Regions from separate parts of the Roseburia sp. AF20-18LB genome, predicted to be linked through region 3. Evidence: predicted binding sites of a transcription regulator. Region 3 holds the regulator's gene; each other region holds the start of a gene.
What was found. Region 3 encodes Rex, which represses fermentation and respiration genes when NADH is low (regulators of the CRP and FNR family bind a similar motif). Its sites were predicted from a motif close to ATTGTTAANTANTTAACAAT; they were not measured.

Region 1: DWX65_RS12720 (enoyl-CoA hydratase-related protein) is a predicted target of Rex. The motif match lies at 1,988-2,007, and genes of this name have one in related genera.
Region 2: gap (type I glyceraldehyde-3-phosphate dehydrogenase) is a predicted target of Rex. The motif match lies at 2,646-2,665, and genes of this name have one in related genera.

What each region holds. Positions count from the first base shown of each region.
Region 1 covers NZ_QTWP01000008.1:47,236-51,512, forward strand. The annotation lists gene DWX65_RS12710 (hypothetical protein) at 1-181, shown strand, start outside; gene proC (pyrroline-5-carboxylate reductase) at 276-1,094, opposite strand; gene DWX65_RS12720 (enoyl-CoA hydratase-related protein) at 1,176-1,970, opposite strand; gene DWX65_RS12725 (pyridoxal phosphate-dependent aminotransferase) at 2,662-3,831, shown strand; gene DWX65_RS12730 (hypothetical protein) at 3,946-4,140, shown strand; gene mutY (A/G-specific adenine glycosylase) at 4,199-4,277, shown strand, end outside.
Region 2 covers NZ_QTWP01000001.1:663,924-668,200, forward strand. The annotation lists gene tpiA (triose-phosphate isomerase) at 1-61, opposite strand, end outside; gene DWX65_RS15310 (phosphoglycerate kinase) at 128-1,339, opposite strand; gene gap (type I glyceraldehyde-3-phosphate dehydrogenase) at 1,521-2,537, opposite strand; gene DWX65_RS03245 (histidinol-phosphatase HisJ family protein) at 3,388-4,200, shown strand.
Region 3 covers NZ_QTWP01000001.1:215,572-219,848, forward strand. The annotation lists gene DWX65_RS01095 (NAD(P)H-hydrate dehydratase) at 1-589, opposite strand, end outside; gene DWX65_RS01100 (hypothetical protein) at 593-1,246, opposite strand; gene DWX65_RS01105 (redox-sensing transcriptional repressor Rex) at 1,259-1,909, opposite strand; gene DWX65_RS01110 (ABC-F family ATP-binding cassette domain-containing protein) at 1,987-3,975, opposite strand; gene DWX65_RS01115 (NADP-dependent isocitrate dehydrogenase) at 4,091-4,277, opposite strand, start outside.

The sequences.
Region 1 (4,277 bases), on a different contig from region 3:
TGAAGAGATTGTGGAAAATGCAATTGATGAGTTGAACAGCGGAATCCTTGATATTGTGATGGAAATCGGCAATGAGATGGAATTTGACAACGATGCAGCAGAAATTTATTTTGATACCATTGAAAAGCAGTTGAAGGAAATGTTAGATGCCCTTTATGATGATGTGCTTAAAGATTTATAAAAGCAGGTAAAATAAACAGTAAAGATAGAAAAGACCCTGGAAGAACGATTGTATGTAAATTAGTTCTTCCGGGGTTTCTTATATGTCTTTAATATCAATCGGAGAGTTTGCTCATGGCACGGGATTTTTCAGAGCAGGCATTCTGGGCAGCAATTACGGTGCTGCGGAAGGAGCCTTCCTCTAATTTAGCCACAGCAGCAATGGTAGTTCCGGCCGGGGAGCAGACTGCATCCTTTAATTCGCCCGGATGTTTACCGGTCTCTAATACCATTTTGGCTGCACCAAGAACGGACTGGGCAGCAAATTTATAAGCCTGGGCACGCGGCATTCCGTCATTAACGGCTGCGTCAGCCATTGCTTCAATAAACATATAGACGTAAGCCGGTGAGGAACCGCTGACTCCGACTACGGCATCCATAAGACTTTCCGGTACAATTTCTGCTTTACCAAAGCTTTCAAAGAGAGAGACAACCATTTTGGATTCTTCTTCTGTGATATGCTCATTTGGGGTAATGGCAGACATGGCTTCCTGAACCATAGCCGGTGTATTTGGCATGGTACGAACCAGTTTAATATCTTTGCTGAATAAAGATTCAATCCGTGAAATGGTCTGTCCGGCAGCAATGGCAACTATGATTTTGTCATCGGTAACACTGTCTTTGATTTCTTTGATGACTGTTTCATAAAGATATGGTTTTACAGCAAGAAAAATGATATCGGATTCTACAGCAACAGTCTCATTGTCTAAGGTGGTGCGGATACCATACTGCTCAGAAAGTGTATCCAGTGTGACCTGGGTTTTCGCACTGGCAATCAGGTGGCTGGCAGGAACCAGACCGGAAGAGATAATTCCGCCAATCATGGCACGACCCATATTACCGCTTCCGATAAAACCAATTTTTTTATCTAACATGATGCATTCTCCTTTTATGAAAGGGGATATCCCAGATGCTACTGGAATATCCCCTTTGATATTGTCTAAGTATAAGTTCAATTAGAAATCTGTTAAGTCAGCGGCTCTTCTCTCTAAGAAAGCACTCATGCCTTCTTTTTTATCATGGGTAGAGCAGGTTACGCCAAACAGGTTAGCTTCCATTTCAACAGCATTCTTGATATCCATATCATATCCGTTGTTGATAGCAGCTTTTGCGATAGATACTGCATAGCTTCCTTTAGAGATAATTTTCTCTGCCATAGCTTTTGCGGTTGGCATTAATTCTTCTTTTGCAACAACTTTGTTTACAAGTCCGATGCGGTATGCTTCGTTTGCATCAATGTTATCGCAGGTGAAGATCATTTCTTTTGCACGTCCCATGCCAACAAGACGGGCAAGTCTCTGTGTACCACCGAATCCTGGGATGATTCCAAGACCACACTCAGGCTGTCCGAATACTGCGTTGTCAGAAGCAATACGGATATCACATGCCATAGAAATTTCGCATCCGCCACCTAAAGCGAATCCATTAACAGCAGCGATAGTTACCTGTCTCATATTCATTAATTTAAAGAATGGAACAGAAGCTTTCATACCGAATGCTCTTGCTTCAGCAGCAGAGAAGTTAACCATCTCAGCGATGTCAGCACCAGCAACGAAAGATTTGAATTCGTTACCTTTCTTATCAGCACCACCGGTTAAGATAACGACTTTGATATCGTCTCTTCCTTCAATTTCGGTAAGAACAGTGTTCAGTTCATCCAATGTTTCGGAATTCAATGCGTTTAATGCTGCAGGTCTGGTAATAGTAAGAACTGCAATTTCGTTTTCAACTGTTAAAGTTAAGTTGTTCATGAAATAGGACCCTCCTGATTGATAAATTATTAACAATGTTTCAATACTTATAATGGTATAACTTTTGGGGGGATTTGTCAATAAAAACTGGTATTTTACAGGGATTGTGCTACAATAGGAAAAGACTTGTCATGTGATTACGCAATGGTTTTTGTGAGAAAGCGGATTTTTGGAATTTTAAGCAGCTTTTCTATAAGATTTTTTGTTGAAAGCAGAATGTATACAATTCTTAAAAGTGCTTTTTTCTTATTGTTGTCTGTTTTGCCGCCTGCTTTGACCGGATGCCTTTTGTGGTCCGTCTGTTACGGATATCTAAGGCACCTTTAAGCAGCTCTAGGCATTTCTGCTTATAAAGCTGTTTTTCCGGCAACCGGCGCATAGTCACATCCGTGCTCCAATGCGCCTTCCTGACACATCCATGTGCCAGGATTGCCAGTTGACAAAAGAAATGCCAAGAGCTGCTAGCAAGGCACCTAAATGATATCCGTAATCAGGCGAACCGCAGAAGGCATACTGTCAAACATTGGAAAAACAGGCATTATCCCAAGAGAAAAAAGCTCTTTTTTAGAATTGTAGCATTCTGATTTCTAAAAAGGCTATAGAAAAGCTGCTTAAAATTCGAAAACCACTGCTTCTAAAAAATAATTGCGTAATTACATGACAGGACTTGTACAAAGAGAGGTCAATGAAAATGAAAGATACAAAATCATACTTATCAAAAACCGTACAGGATATGCCGGATTCCGGAATCAAGGATTTCTTTGATGTGGCAAATACCATGGAAGGCGCACTTTCACTGGGTGTAGGCGAACCGGATTTCCCGACACCGGAGCATGTAAGAGAGGCAGCGATTGCTTCTATAAAAAAGGGGGATACCAAATACACCGATAACCGCGGAACGGTAGAGCTGCGTGCAGCGGCAGCGGATTATCTGACAAAATTTGATTTGCATTATGATAAACAGGACGAAATACTGATTACCATGGGAGCCAGCGAAGGAATTGATTTAGCTCTTCGGACACTGGTGAATCCGGGAGAGGAAGTCTTAGTGGCAGAACCTTCCTACGTTTCCTATATTCCATGTATTGAATTATGTGGCGGTGTTCCGGTATCATTAAAATTAAGAGCGGAGAATAAATTCCGTTTGACCAGAGAACAGTTAGAGGAAAAGATAACGGAGAAATCCAAAGTCTTACTGATTTCCTATCCGAACAATCCGACCGGAGCCATTATGGAAAAGGAAGATTTAGAGGCAATCGCAGAAGTGGTAAAGGAACATGATTTGTTCGTGATTACCGATGAAATCTATGCAGAATTAACCTATGGAAAGAAACATGTTTCCATCGCATCCCTTCCGGGCATGTATGAGCGCTGCGTTGTATTAAACGGATTTTCCAAAGCATTTGCCATGACCGGATGGCGTATGGGAATTGCAGCAGGACCAAAGGATGTTATTTTCCATATGAATAAAATACATCAGTTTACAACTATGTCAGCAGGAACCACCAGTCAGTATGCGGCATTGGAAGCATTGACCAGTCCGGTGAGAGATGAAGAGATTGCAGTCATGCGGGAAGAGTATGATGCCAGAAGAACACTGATGGTAGAGGGATTCCGTAAGATGGGATTATCCGTAGCAGAACCGGAAGGTGCATTCTATGTATTTCCGGACATTCGAAAAACAGGACTTACCAGTGAAGAATTCTGTAACCGCCTGTTGCAGGAACAGAAGGTAGCCGTTATCCCGGGAAATGCCTTCGGTACATGCGGAGAAGGCTTTGTACGGTGCTCCTATGCATATTCGCAGGATGTCATTCGTGCCTGTCTGGAGAAAATTGCTGAATTCGTAGCACAGTTCTAATAATTGGAAAATTATTATGTGATGCATTTGATTTACGTGAGTAGATGGTATTGTTGATAAGATACCCGGACAGTCCGTTAAGTAAGGATGCCTGATAAAGGCGGTTAGTGGCACTTGGAATTTCGTCCGGCATCCGGCAACGCTGGCACAGGGATGTGCCAGCGAGGTGCATATGAACATGGATGTGAATTTGCACCGGTTGCCAGCGAAGGCTGTATCCCTTCGAAATTCTTAGTGCCACTTATCGGCTTTATGTGGCATCAGAACTTAACGGACTGCCGGGATATGCTCGGTTCAAACTATCGATAGCAACGTACAACCCTGCACCCACGAAACAGAAATAGAATTAGAATTAGAAAGAGGAATCATGAGAGAACCATTTGACCTGACAACCCTGATAGAACCATTATTAAATTGGTTTAAAGACCATGCCAGAGTGTTGCCCT
Region 2 (4,277 bases), 450 kb from region 3:
CTGCCTCGCTAGGAGTTTTGTTCATTTTCCAGTTGCCGGCAATAATTTTTTTTCTTGCCATTTTAAAATGTCCTTCTTTCTTAAATATATAAGTGTTTGCCTGCATACAGGCATGTGCTTTGATTACTTATTTATCATTTGCTGCTGCAACGCCTGGAAGCTCTTTACCCTCTAAGAACTCTAAGGATGCTCCACCACCTGTTGAGATATGGCTCATTTTGTCACCGAATCCAAGCTGGTTAACTGCTGCTGCAGAATCTCCACCACCGATGATGGTTGTTGCATCTGTATCAGCTAAAGCTTTTGCTACAGCAATAGTACCTGCTGCAAGAGTTGGGTTCTCGAATACACCCATAGGTCCGTTCCAAACAACAGTCTTAGCAGTCTTAACAGCATCTGCGAAAAGTGTCTGTGTCTTAGGTCCGATATCACAGCCTTCTCTGTCTGCCGGCATCTTGTCTGCATCATAAGTTTCTACTTCAACTGGAGCATCGATAGGATTTGGGAAATCTTTGATTGTTACAGCATCTACCGGAAGAAGAAGTTTCTTTCCAAGTTTCTCTGCCTTTGCCATCATTTCTTTACAATAATCGATCTTAGTATCATCTACTAAAGAGATTCCGATTTCATATCCTTTTGCTTTTAAGAATGTGTAAGCCATACCACCACCGATGATTAAGGTATCACATTTCTCAAGTAAGTTGTTGATTACATTTAATTTATCAGCAACTTTTGCACCACCAAGAATTGCAACGAATGGTCTTACCGGATTCTCTACTGCATTTCCAAGGAAGTCGATTTCTTTCTGCATTAAGTATCCAACTACTGCAGTGTCAACTAACTGTGCAACACCTACGTTAGAACAATGTGCTCTGTGAGCTGTTCCGAATGCATCATTTACAAATACATCACAGATAGAAGCAAGGTCTTTAGAGAAAGCTTCTCCGTTCTTTGTCTCTTCTGGTCTGAAACGTGTATTCTCAAGTAAGATAACATCGCCATCGTTCATAGCTGCTACTGCTGCTCTTACGTTCTCACCAACAACTTCAGGGTCAACAACGAATTTAACTTCCTGTCCTAATAACTCTGTAAGTCTTGCTGCTACTGGTGCAAGAGTTTTGGTCTGTTTGTCTTCTTCTGTTTTTACTTTTCCTAAATGGGAGCAAAGGATAACCTTTCCACCATCAGCGATTAATTTCTTGATTGTAGGAAGTGCTGCAACCAGACGGTTCTCGTCTGTAATCTTTCCTTCTTTTAATGGTACGTTGAAATCACATCTGCAAAGAACGCGAAGTCCTTTTACATTAATATCATCTATAGATTTTTTATTTAATGACATATTAAGTAGTCTCCTTTAAATTTTATTTCTAATAGCAAGAAAGAGCCCGGTCCCAAAAGACCGGACCCTTTTCCTGAGTCTTATCTGCACTCTGGCAGCCTGTCGCTTAAAAAAGTAGTCTACCGTGCAGTGATTGTTCGTTAAACTACGGGAAACACGCTTTGCGGGTTTCTCTCGTAAATTATGCTAACTCGCTGAAGTATTTGATTGTACGAACCATCTGAGATGTGTAGCTGTTCTCGTTATCATACCAAGAAACAACCTGTACTTCGTACAGATCATCAGATACCTGGTTAACCATGGTCTGTGTTGCATCGAACAGAGAACCGAATCTCATTCCAACGATATCAGAAGATACGATTTCGTCTTCATTGTATCCGAAGGACTCGTTAGCTGCTGCTTTCATAGCTGCATTGATATCTTCTTTTGTAACGCCAGCTTTCTTAACAACTGCTGTTAAGATTGTTGTAGATCCTGTAGGGGTTGGAACACGCTGAGCAGATCCGATTAATTTTCCGTTCAGTTCTGGGATAACAAGTCCGATAGCTTTTGCTGCACCAGTGCTGTTTGGAACGATGTTAACTGCTGCTGCACGAGATCTTCTTAAATCACCTTTTCTCTGTGGTCCATCAAGAGTCATCTGATCACCTGTGTAAGCATGGATTGTTACCATGATACCAGACTGGATTGGAGCATATTTATTTAATGCATCAGCCATAGGTGCTAAGCAGTTTGTTGTACAAGAAGCTGCTGAAATGATTGTATCAGATGCTTTTAATGTCTCATGGTTTGTGTTGTATACGATTGTAGGAAGGTCATTACCTGCTGGAGCAGAAATAACAACTTTACGAGCACCTGCATTGATGTGTGCCTGTGCTTTCTCTTTGCTTGTATAGAAACCTGAACACTCTAATACAACGTCAACTTTTAATTCACCCCATGGGCAGTTGTTTGCATCTGGGAATGCATAGATTTTGATTTCTTTTCCACATACGATGATAGAATCATCTGTGCAGGATACTTCATCAGCATGCTCATATTTACCCTGAGAAGAATCATATTTTAACAAGTGTGCTAACATTTTAGGGCTTGTTAAATCGTTGATTGCTACTACTTCGTATCCTTCAGCACCAAACATCTGTCTGAATGCCAGACGACCAATACGGCCGAATCCATTAATTGCTACTCTTACTGCCATTATTAATTCCTCCTAGAAATTTAATATAAAATATCTTTATTTGGGATTGTACCCAATCTGGTATTATTCTAACCAATTTTTGTCGAAAGTTCAAGTAGTTCCCATCACTTTGTTAATTTTTTCACTATTTTTATTTCTTCTTTCTCATTTTCAAACAAATGTTACAATAGCTTTTCCATTTTTCATACTGTCTTTTGACAGATTGTCAAATTTCTATTATAGTATTCTGTGTATTATATACAAAGATTTTACTATACTTGTGAAAATGTAACATTTTTCTTAGTAGAAATGTGTAAACACCGGGTAAGGTTTGTGCAATATGTAGGCGAAAGGAATGGGAAAGCTTCTCCCCGAAAACACTGGAGCGGTTATGATGTGAGAATCCGCAGCACTTCACGGGCAGTATTTTTCTTGAAATTAGGCTGTCTTTCCGGCTGCTTTGACCGGATACTGCTTTTGTCTGCCAGCAGCGGATACCACACTTTGTCTGAAGGGACTCTAAGAATTCCTGCAAAGATATTTGATTTGCGGCAACCGGCACAAATTCATATCCATATTCAGATTGTGCCTCGCTGGTACATCCATGTACCAGCGTTGCCGGGTTGCAAAAGGAATTCTACGAGTCCCTAACAGACGCTGTTCACGGTATCCGCACGCCGGCAGACAAAATGCAGTATACTGTCAAACATTGGAAAGACTGCTTATTATAAAAGAAAGAAAAATACTGCAGGTTGAAGTGCCGGCTTCTTACATACAAACGTTCCGGTGCTTTTGGGAAGAAGCTTTCTCATCCAGTTCCCCGCCTGCACAACCTTACCCGCCATACACCACCCACAGAAAGGAACACACTATGCTTTGGGACACACATATGCACACTGCTTTTTCTACCGACAGTGAGACCTCACCGGAATCCATGATTAAAGCCTCTATCGAACTGGGACTTGGCGGAATCTGCATTACCGACCATATGGATTATGATTATCCAAAAGAACATCCGGAGGATGAACCGGAATTTATCTTAGACACTCCGGTCTACTTCCCAACTATCCAGAAGCTGGGCCAGCAATACAAAGATAAAATAAAAGTGCTGACCGGCATTGAGCTTGGATTGCAGCCTCATCTTGCAGCGAAACATCAGGAACTGATAAGCCGATATGACTTTGATTTTGTCATCGGCTCTTCCCATGTAATCCACGGCAAAGACCCTTACTACTCCCGCTTTTTTGAAGGAAAAACCGAACAGCAGGCTTACCAGGAATATTTTGAATCTATCCTGGAAAATCTTGCGGTATTTGATAATTTTGATGTATATGGACATATCGATTATGTGGTACGCTACGGTCCAAACCGGAACCTTAAATATTCTTATCAGAAATATGCCGATGTCATTGATGCGATTTTAGAAAAGCTCATTGATATGGGAAAAGGAATTGAAATCAATACCGGTGGTTTCAAATATGGTCTGGGACATCCGAATCCAACAGAAGATATTATAAAACGTTATCACGAACTAGGCGGTGAAATCATTACCATCGGTGCCGATGCCCACAAACCGGAGCATGTTGCATTTGATTTTGCAAAAGTACCGGATATTTTAAAGGCCGCAGGCTTTCAGTATTTTACCGTATTCGAAAAGAGAAAACCGGCTTTTCTTCCGTTGTAAACTATGGGAATCACGCTTTACGAATTTCTCTTCTTATTGCGGTGTTCACCAAATCTGTATGCAGGCATGCGATTTTT
Region 3 (4,277 bases):
TTCCGCAGTATTCTGCACCAGGAAATAATACCATTCCGGTTTTGCAGTAAGCAAAGGTTACGGTATCATCTGCTTTGAATGCACCACCTAATACAGCTCCATTATCTGCCGAGATACCGGATGGTATGTCCACCGCCAGCCGGTGGGCACTGCTCTGGTTCAGCCGTTCCATCAAGTGCACCAGTTCATCATCTAATTTTCGTGATAATCCTATGCCAAATAACGCATCAATAATCAGGCTGTAGGAATTTGCATCCTCCATTTCATCAATAAATGGTACACCATATGATGTCAAGATTTCATACTGTTCTTTTGCCTGCTTTGAAAAATGTGCTTTATTTCCATAGATATATACTTCAACCGGAATGTGGGATAAGTATAACAATCTTGCAATTGCCATACCATCGCCGCCGTTATTTCCGGTTCCACACACTACCAGCACGCGGTTACATGAAATTTCTTTTTCCTGTATTACTTCTATCGCAGAAAGTGCTGCCCGCTCCATCAGAACCATGGATGGCACTTTAAAATGTTCGATTGTATTGGTATCACATGTTTTCATTTCCCGGGAATTTACAAGATATTCCATAAATTAATTCCTTTCGTCCGCATTTTCCACCGCTTTTTTTCCCTGCAGACGGTCTTCATCTTCCTGCCGCAGATCAAATATATTTAAAATATCCACACCAAAAATATCATGCATATAAGAATAAATCTGCCGGTTGTTGATTTCACGGTTCTGTTTTTTGATGATATTTTTCTTAAGTTCTACCCTTACCTTATCAATCCAGGCCGTAATTTCATCTGCTTCTTTGCTGTTCTGTCTTAGTCTCTCATAGCAGTAACGCATGCTTTCTAACATAAGTTCCTGATTTGCACTGTTTATATTTCGTGGAAGTTCAATTAATTCATCCTCAATTTCTTCCATTTTGACATTGACTTCATCAATCAGTCTCTTGTCTTCATCTAATTTTCTGGAAGAAAGATCCCCCTCATTTTCTTCATGAGTTCCTTCCATGTTGACAACAATGCTTTTCATTAACTGATTCTTTGTCTTTTTCAGCTCTTTCAAATCATTATTAAGCTTTCCCTGCTGTTCTAACAACTGATTTACCTTTTCTTCCAGCCGCTTGATTTCACTGGTTTTTCCGCTTAACGCAAAAAGTCTGTGCCATTTCTGATCCAATACAAGTATTGGTACTTTTCTGCTTTCTAATGCTTCCAGAAATTCCTTGTCATCTTTCATGCAAAAACACCTCTATTCCAGCGTTTCCTTTTCCCTTTTGTTCTTTGTCATATTATAGGATAACTGCATCAGGCTGTCTGATAAATGTACATTTTCTACTACAACATTTTCATCCAATACTTCCAGATCCACATGGGCAAAATTCCAGATTGCATGTACACCAAGGCTTACCAGCTGGTTTGCCACAGCATCTGCCTTTTCTTTCGGCATAGTCAGTGTAGCAATATCTACCTTATGTGTCTTTACAAATTCTTCCAGTTTATCAATCATTTCGATTTTATTGCCACGAATGGATTTTCCGCATAACTCCGGATTCACGTCAAACAATCCTACTATGACGAAGCCGAGTTTTTCAAACTTCACATAATTGGCAAGTGCCTGTCCTAAGTTACCAGCTCCAATAATAATAATATTATGCTGTTCATTTAATCCCATAATCTTTCCGATTTCTTCATACAGAAATTGTACATTGTAACCATATCCCTGCTGTCCAAAACCACCAAAATTATTTAAATCTTGTCTGATCTGCGATGCGGTCACTTTCATTCTTGCACTCAGTTCATTCGATGAAATACGTTCTACCCCTTCATCTAAAAGTTCCCCCAGATATCGGTAATATCTTGGCATTCTACGAATTACTGCCTGTGATATTTCTTTGCTCATTCTGCCAGTTCCTCCTGCTCTCAATACCCTACAATAATTATAGTTTCTTGCCGAAAGGATGTCAATGTGTTACAACTTTAACAATCTTTCTGTAAACTTAATTCTTCCCATTTTGCATAGAGTTCTTCCAGCGCTGCCTCTTCCTGCATCTGCTCCTCATGGATTTTGTTTAATTCATAGGAATTTGATGCTACCCCCGGCTTTGACAGTTCATCATTTAATGCTTCTATCTTTGCCTCTCTCTTAGCAATTTCATCTTCTGTACGCTTTAATTCGTTTTCCAGCTTACGTTTTGCTGCCTGCTGTTTCTTCATTTCTTCCCAGCTTAACTTCTGTTTTCCTCCGCCGGATATCTGCTCTGTTCCATTATTTTCTCCAGTTCCATCGGAAACAATGACATTTCCTTTTGCTGCTGAATTTTCTGCACGTTCCTGTGTAGCTGTGCCAAATGCCGCCAACTCCTGAACTTCCTTTTTCTCCAGATAATAATCATAATTTCCAATATAATTTAAAATTGTTTCATTCTTTAAATCAAGAATTCTGCTGGCAGTTTTATTAATAAAATAACGGTCATGGGATACATAAAGCACCGTTCCGGTATAGGAATTGATGGCTGACTCTAAAATTTCCTTCGACATAATATCAAGGTGGTTGGTCGGCTCGTCTAAAATTAAGAAGTTAGCATTGGATAACATCAGTTTTGCCAGTGAAACACGGCCTCTTTCTCCACCACTGATATCACGAATCCGCTTAAACACATCATCATCCGTAAATAAAAATGCTGCTAACACATTTCGAATCTTCGTTGCCTTCAGATTCGGATAAGCATCTGCAATTTCATCAAATAACGTCTTATCCGGGTCTAAGTTCTGATGCTCCTGATCGTAATATCCGATTTCCACATTGCTTCCAAGCTTTATCTCCCCGGCATCTGCGTCTACAATTCCATTGATTATCTTTAAAATGGTGGTTTTCCCGGTACCGTTATTTCCGATTAAAGCAACTTTTTCCCCTCGCTTAATCTGAAAATCAATGTTTGAAAACAGTTTATGCTCGTAAGATTTTGAAAGACCTTTCACCGAAAGTACATCATTTCCACTGGTAATTTCCGGCTCCAATGTAATATGCATATCTGTTTTTTCATCGATTGGCTTCTCAATACGTTCTATTTTATCCAATGCCTTCTCACGGCTTTCCGCACGCTTAATGGACTTTTCCCGGTTAAAGGATTTTAACTTGGATATTACTTCTTCCTGGTGCTTGATTTCCCGCTGCTGGTTATAATACTGTCGCAAAAGACTTTCCCGCTGTATTTCCTTCTGCCTCGCATATGCGGTATAATTTCCCGGAAATACCGTTGCCGTATGGCGGGATATTTCCACTACCTTCGTAACAATCCGGTCTAAGAAATAACGGTCATGGGCTACGATAATTACGGCTCCTTTATAATTCAAAAGATAGTTTTCCAGCCATGCAATCGATGCCATATCAAGGTGGTTGGTCGGCTCGTCGAGCATGATAATGTCAGGCTTGGTTACCAGAAGTCTGCCTAATGCCACTCTGGTCTTCTGTCCTCCGGATAACTCTGACATTTTCTTTCCGAAATCATTTTCCGAAAAACCAAGTCCCTTTAACACACCGTTTATCTCACTGCGAAAAGTCAGTCCGCCCTCTAATTCAAAGGCATGGCTGAAACGGTTATACTGCTCCATATATTTCTCTAATTCATCTGCGCTTACATGCTGCATGTCTTCTTCCATTTTACGAAGCTTTTCTTCTTTTTCGATTAATGCATCGCAGGCATGAAGCACTTCATTATAAATGGTCTCGTTGCTGTCTTTATCCTGATACTGGGCAAGATAACCGATGGTTTTTCCTTTTGCAACGGTTACCTCGCCACTGTCCGGTGCCAGCTCTCCCACTATAATTTTCAATAACGTAGATTTGCCGGCACCATTGATGCCGACAATTGCTGTTTTCTCATTATCTTCTACATGAAAAGAAACATTCTGTATTATGGTGTCTGTCCCAAAGGATTTACTGATATTCTGACAGGCTAAAATCATGGAAGTCTCCTCACTTTTTCTCTTCGCCCCATAAGTAAAGCATTCTTTACAAGGGGCTTTTTATAGCTGAAAATTCCGGGACGGCACACTATTCTGCCCTCCCGGAGTATAAAATTTATAACATTTTCTCTAATGTAGCACGGATTGCCTTGATAAAGTCTTCACTGTTTAATACAGTCGGATTTTCAATTGTAGTAATCAGTGCAAGGTCTTTGGTCATCTTTCCGGATTCAATCGTATCTACACAGGCTTTTTCCAGTTTGTCGGCAAATGTGCTTAACTCCTGGTTGCCATCTAATTCA